DNA from 2 places in the Paenibacillus sp. EC2-1 genome. Region 1 is predicted to be linked to the other one. Evidence: predicted binding sites of a transcription regulator. Region 1 holds the regulator's gene; the other holds the start of a gene.

Region 1 (3,425 bases):
TTTTCAAAGGTATAGGATATATTCTTGATCCCTATCTTTCCTGCTTCCTACTCAAAGGATACATTTTAAAATTCGATGGCGCGATTGAATTCCGATACTTTTATCTTTTCTTCCATGTCATTATTGTATTCTGCGTTCTTAACATGCTTAATCACTAATGCTTCAGCTGTCTTATATGCAGCAAATAAAGGACGAAACACACTTATGGGTCCCAATACATAATTCAATAATTCATTAAAAGCAACGATCGTGCCTGCTGAGATTTTCCCCTTGATCGCAAAATATACCCCGACTCCAAAGACAGTGATTACAACTCTTCATTTCTTTTCTTAAATACTTCAATCACTTGAGAGTCTGCATTAAAACTCTTAATGGTAATAAAGCCGGTTAATAAGTCCTTAACGAGTTCGATGAAAGTGGCATTCTTGGAGGAGACAATTTGTTCGTTTTGCATGATCTTTTTCCCAAAAAAAGATGATACGAGGATTGGAAAAGTGCTGGCAAATAGGATGCAGAGGGTAATAATCCAGTTCAAATAGAACATGGCAGCTAATCCGCCAATGAACGTAAGAAGATGCAGAATTAAGTTAAAGTTTCCTTCTAAATAGTTTTCTTCGATCACCTTTAAATCATTAGAAAAACCGGATATGTACGTGCCTTCCCCTTCCTGGTTGAAAGAGTTTATACTTTTTTAAATATTTTCGAGAAAATATTATTTTAAAACTGAAGAATCGCTTTCGCTATAAATTTATTAATAAAATAGTATTTCCCAAAAAAAGAATTCACTTCCCTTGTGTGGAAGCAAAAAAGATTTTCTTAAATCAGGCGTCTTTCTTTTTCTTTTTTTCTTACCTTGCCAAAACCACACAGCGAACCCCTCCTCCCGAGATTTTTGAAAGAGCTAAAAAATGCCTATGGCATCTCCCTCCTTTTGAGGGAAAGTCCGTAGGCATTGATGTCTATCTCATGTAACATGTATGAACCTTAAGCTCGCTGAACGCGCCTAAACGTCGTTTAAGTACACTTGATTTATTGTTATGTCTCGCAAATAACCACTATGTGTAAATTACTATATATACAATAATTCGTAAAGCATAATTCAACCAACGATCTGGAACACCTGGCCTTCCCCGCTTAAATCTAAAATTCCCGTCTCCAATTCGTCCCCAACAAATAACAAAAAACCTTGCATAGCAAGGTTTTTTAAGTATGGAGCCTAGGGGGATCGAACCCCTGACCTCATCGCTGCCAGCGATGCGCTCTCCCAGCTGAGCTAAGGCCCCAGAATATATAGGTTTGTTAAAAACAGTTACCTCAATAATATATCACAGGCATTTATCACGTGCAACCTTAATATTTAGTGGATATCCATCAGTGTTTCTATCTCGAAACACTGTCTTTCACTTGAAGTTATCGTCACCCGCTTGACGCTCAAATCAACTCTCATCTCAACACAAAAAAGCCCTCAAAAATCATGAGGACTTCCCTCTTTATAAGAAGACGCTGAATTGGTTCAGCTATTCGTGTCAGGCAATGAATCTTTGGACAACAAGCCGTTCAGCTCTTTCATGAACATGTTGATGTCTTTGAATTGTCTGTATACGGAAGCAAAGCGAACATAGGCTACTTCATCTACTGTATACAATTGCTCCATCAAAAGCTCGCCGATCTGGCGGCTCTCAACTTCAGCAGCAGCTGTCTTACGAAGTGCACTCTCCACCTCTGAGACCATCATATCCAGTTGCTCTACGGATACAGGACGCTTCTCGCAAGCTCGGATTAATCCGCGCAGTACCTTTTCGCGACTGAACTCTTCGCGACTGCCATCCTTCTTAATGACCATCAGCGGAGTTTCCTCCACCATTTCAAATGTTGTAAATCGACGGCTGCACTGCTCGCATTCCCTGCGGCGGCGAATAGACTTGTTCTCATTGGCAGGACGCGAATCGAGTACCTTCGTTCCAGCGTAACTGCAGTATGGACATTTCATAAAGCGTAATCACTTCCTTCTCAAACTAATTTCCAGAAAATGTAGTACAAATAATTGTAATGAAGATTGCTATTCTGAGACATAATACTTTTACCAACTCAAGGAGGTGAACAAACATGGGACAAGGAAACAACAACTCTAACAACCTGGTAGTACCTCGTGCTAGCCGTGCATTGGAGCAAATGAAATATGAGGTTGCTCAAGAACTCGGCATCAGCATTCCACAAGACGGTTACCAAGGTAACATGACTTCTTACGAGAATGGTTCAATCGGGGGCTACATTACCAAACGTCTGGTAACCCTAGCTGAACAACAATTGGCTGGTCAGCACTCCGGTCAATAATTATTCTTCATCTAAAGAGCGTTGGGGTGGCTTGATGATTTCAAGCCCTCCAATGCTCTTTTTAATAATTAGAACTCATCATATACATCGGTATATTGATTATAATAATAAATTACTCTTTGTACATAATGGCGAGTTTCACCAACCGGGATATCTTTGACGTTCTCATAGGTCCCATCCCATAGCCCTTTTTTAAGCCAGCTCCGCACATTACCTGGACCTGCATTATACGCAGCTATCGCTGCGATTGGATTCCCATCCATTTGATCATGCAGTTTCTTTATATACCAGGTACCGAGCTGGATATTAGCATCCGCTTCATGCTTAATGCTATCCATGGTCACAGAAGGCAGCTTGGCCATTTCCATAGCCCAATTCGCCGTATCCGGCATCAGCTGCATAATTCCAAGTGCTCCCACCTTGGACTCCTTACCCGGTTTATAGTTCGTTTCTACCCGGATAATGGAGGCTACAAGAAATGGATCGACTTCATAATGAATCGCATGCTTGCGAATTTCGTTCTTGTAATAGATCGGATAAAGCCATGTCATCCATATATTACTTAAGAATAACACGGCTATAAAAGAGATCAACAGAGGCAGCAGAACACGTTTTTTACGGAGCCAGCTTAAACTCATCATTCAAACAACCTATTCCATAGCTTGTCCACTTGTTCATGAGTCTCGCCCAAGGTCCCACTATTATCAATAACTTCATCAGCCAGACGCTTCTTTTGCTCGATATCCATCTGGCTATTCAGTCTTGCCAGTGCCCGCTCTTCAGTAATCCCATCACGCTCCATCAAACGCTCAAGCTGCTTATCCCTGGGTACATACACAACAATAACCTTCTCAAAAAGAACCTGCAGCTCTGACTCGTACAAAAGAGGAATATCCACAACGACCAATCGTTCAGGATAGGCTGATTCATACTCAGCCATCTGTCTGCGAATCTCTTGCCTGATTGCAGGATGCGTAATTCCATTAAGCACTAGTCGCTCATTGGGATCATTAAATATAATCTCGCCGAGCTTTTTTCGATTCAATTGTCCATCTTCCTGAATTACATCTTGTCCAAAATGCCCGGCCACC
Region 2 (3,425 bases), 250 kb from region 1:
TCTGACCTAAACGGTGTACTCGCCCGATTCGCTGCTCAACTCGCATGGGATTCCAAGGTAGATCGAAATTGATCATTTGGTGACAGAATTGCAGGTTTATGCCTTCACCACCTGCTTCAGTGGCGATCATAACCTGAGCCTTGCCGCGGAATAGGTCCATCATCCAGTCTTTTTTGCCACGGTTCATGCCGCCTCGATATGGAACGGAAATGAGGCCATGATCGCGAAAATAATTGAGTAGATATTCTTGAGTAGCCCGGTATTCTGTAAATACAATGACCTTCTCATTCATCTGTTTGATGAGTTCTATGGCTTTCTCGGCCTTAGTATTGGCTTTGATTGCTTTAATTAAGTGGACAAGCTCCCACACCTTATCACGGAGCGGAGAATCCTCAGGCATTTTTTTGGATAAGTTAACGAGCGTAACGAAGACCGCATCTCGGCTACTGCACACCTCGCGCTGCAGGGTAACTAGTGAAAGCATACTGCTTAAATTTCCCCCAGCTGCCTGATACTGATCTTTGACGAAGGAAGTGACACCATCGTATAATGACTTTTCTTCGGGCGATAGCTCGAGGCCTACGTTACGTACAGTACGTTTGGTGAATTTTACAGGTCCTTCGCCACGGCGATTACGGATCATAACCTTAGATAGCTCATCCTTGAGCTGGTCTTGGTTCTTGGCTTTTCGTTTGTCTACAACGAAATTGGCTGAGAAGTCTCCCTGACGTCCAAGTTGCCCAGGCTTCAAGAGCGTTATGAGATTAAAGAGCTCGCTGAGATCATTCTGCACGGGCGTCGCGGTCAGGAGGAGGCAGTATTTTTTACGCAGCTTCTGAATGAATTGATAATTGGACGTTTTTTTGTTCTTTAATTTATGAGCCTCGTCAATAATGAGCATGTCGTATTCTTCATTTAATAGGATTTCTTGATGAGGGTCCCGCTTAGCCGTATCCATGGACGCAACGACAATATCATTGCCCCAAGAGTAGGCTTTTTTCTGTGCGATGGCAGGGATACCAAATTTCGAGTTGAGTTCACGAACCCACTGCAATACAAGAGAAGCGGGTACAAGGATCAACACTTTGGAGACGAGCCCTCGAACGATATATTCTTTCAGAATAAGACCTGCCTCGATCGTCTTACCAAGACCTACTTCATCGGCGAGAATGGCTCTGCCGGACATTTCAAACAACACTTTTCGTGCCGTATCTGTCTGATGGGGTAGCGGAGAAAGATTTCCGATATATTTCAAACATTGCAGTTCTTCGAAGCTTGTAACAAGACGAGATTCTTCTCCTTGTACGGCCAGTCGTGATAGGCGGTAGTCTCCCCATGGTCCGCCTTTTTCCAGACGGTTCTCTAAGTCTTCAAGCCAAGAACGGTCGATATGAAGAGGCACAGGGAGTCGCGAATCATGGACAGATCCCGGAATGACGGGTGGTTGGTAATTCACATAATCTCCTCCTAGTTGTTATAGGGTTCAAGGCACATGATGTATGTGTAGTATGGACAAAAAAAGGAGACTTCATAACCTTTCATTTCATGAAGGGGACTAAAATGGCTTTCGGCAGCCCTTATGTATGCTGCGATTGTATATTTTCAAGTTTTTTCAAAGATGATTTTTGAAAAAAGGAGAGAGAATAAGAAAAAAGAAGGTTGATTGATATTAATGGGCTTACAAGCCTCAAAATTCACATCTTCGGCATAGTTTCACCATATGTAGTGTGTTATTATGAATATCGGACACAATATATGGTGTGTGTTCGTTGGAATTAACGTTTGGCCGGTATACATAAAGGTTATATTTTAGTAGACCGTGAAGATATCGGCTTACGTATGGATGAATAAGAATTTATAGTTAATATAGGAGGTAGTTGCCTTGAGTACGATGCAAAATCAGCGGCTTGAAGGTTTAAGTGAGAAGATCTTTTTGGACCGGTATGCGTGGAAGGACGCGAATTCCCATAACGCGAAGGTTGGCGATGTGGTTCTGGTTCTGACAAAAGATGATCCGAAGTTCCCAACCAAGGAAGTTGGAGAAATTGTGAAGCGTGATGGCCGACTTGTTACCGTGAAGACCCGCAAAGGTGAATTGGTGGAGACGGATGTCGAAAAGTTAACGCTGACAATTGAGAAGACACCTGAGGAAATGTGGGACCGCTTGGCAGCTGCGATGGCATCGGCAGAAGCAACACCCGAATTGCAGGAAGAATGGAAGGCTAAATTCCGTCATATTTTGGACGATTGGAAGCTTGTTCCTGGGGGCCGGATTGCGGCTGGCGCAGGAGCAAGCGATGAACTGACACTGTTTAACTGCTATGTCATTCCTTCACCGAAGGATAGCCGCGGTGGCATTATGCAGACGTTGTCTGAAATGACTGAAATCATGGCTCGTGGCGGTGGCGTAGGTATTAACTTGTCCTCCCTTCGTCCGCGCCGTGCGATTGTAAAAGGTGTTAATGGATCTTCTAGTGGTGCCGTATCCTGGGGTGGATTGTTCAGCTATACGACAGGACTCATTGAGCAAGGTGGCAGCCGCCGTGGTGCACTCATGCTGATGATGAACGATTGGCATCCAGATATCATGGATTTCATCACTGTGAAACAGCAGATGGGTCAGGTAACAAACGCGAACTTATCTGTATGTGTTAGTAACGACTTCATGAAAGCTGTGAAGGAAGATCTAGATTGGGATCTGGTATTCCCGGATACGTCTGAACCAGCTTATGATGAGGAATGGGATGGGGATCTCGACAAGTGGAAGCAAGCGGGTCGTAAAGTCATTACCTACAAAACCATGAAAGCTCGCGAAATCTGGACAACGATTATGGAGTCTGCTTGGAAATCAGCGGAGCCGGGTGTCGTATTCATGGAATACTACAATCAGATGTCCAACAGCTGGTATTTCAATCCGATCATCTGTACGAACCCTTGTGGTGAACAGGGCTTGCCAGGATGGGGTGTATGTAACCTGTCAGCAATGAACCTGTCTAAATTCTATGATGAAGAGAATGATGATGTGGACTGGGAAGAACTAGCGATTACAACCCGTTACTCCGTTCGATTCCTAGATAACGTGATTGATACAACTCCATATCATTTCCCGGAAAATGAAGCGAACCAGAAGAAGGAACGTCGTGTAGGTCTTGGCACCATGGGTCTTGCCGAGCTGATGATCAAGCTGAAAATCCGTTATGGTAGTCCAGAATCGTTGGAGTTCCTAGAAAAGTTGTATGGATTCATCGCTCGTGAGGCTTACTTAGCTTCTGCGGATATTGCGGAAGAGAAGGGCTCCTTCCTGGCGTTCGATGCGGATCTTTATCTGCAAAGCGGATTTATGAAAAATATGTCCGAGGCGTTCCCAGAAGTTGAAGAAGCGGTCCGCACCAAGGGTGCGCGTAACGTGACTGTCATTACCCAAG

The links. Region 1 encodes NrdR, which represses ribonucleotide reductase genes. Its sites were predicted from a motif close to AACACNATATATNGTGTT; they were not measured.
Region 2: the regulator NrdR is predicted to act here: its motif matches at 1,746-1,763, upstream of ACK8P5_RS17925 (adenosylcobalamin-dependent ribonucleoside-diphosphate reductase).

What each region holds. Positions count from the first base shown of each region.
Region 1 covers NZ_CP186006.1:4,062,747-4,066,171, forward strand. Annotated here, with positions in the region: partial or broken gene ACK8P5_RS18900 (ATP-binding cassette domain-containing protein) at 1-35, opposite strand, end outside; gene ACK8P5_RS18905 (hypothetical protein) at 66-227, opposite strand; gene ACK8P5_RS18910 (ABC transporter transmembrane domain-containing protein) at 308-685, opposite strand; tRNA gene ACK8P5_RS18915 (tRNA-Ala) at 1,211-1,283, opposite strand; gene nrdR (transcriptional regulator NrdR) at 1,514-1,990, opposite strand; gene ACK8P5_RS18925 (small, acid-soluble spore protein, alpha/beta type) at 2,107-2,334, shown strand; gene ACK8P5_RS18930 (lytic transglycosylase domain-containing protein) at 2,403-2,972, opposite strand; gene coaE (dephospho-CoA kinase) at 2,972-3,425, opposite strand, start outside.
Region 2 covers NZ_CP186006.1:3,809,203-3,812,627, reverse strand. Annotated here, with positions in the region: gene ACK8P5_RS17930 (DEAD/DEAH box helicase) at 1-1,456, opposite strand, end outside; gene ACK8P5_RS17925 (adenosylcobalamin-dependent ribonucleoside-diphosphate reductase) at 1,892-3,425, shown strand, end outside.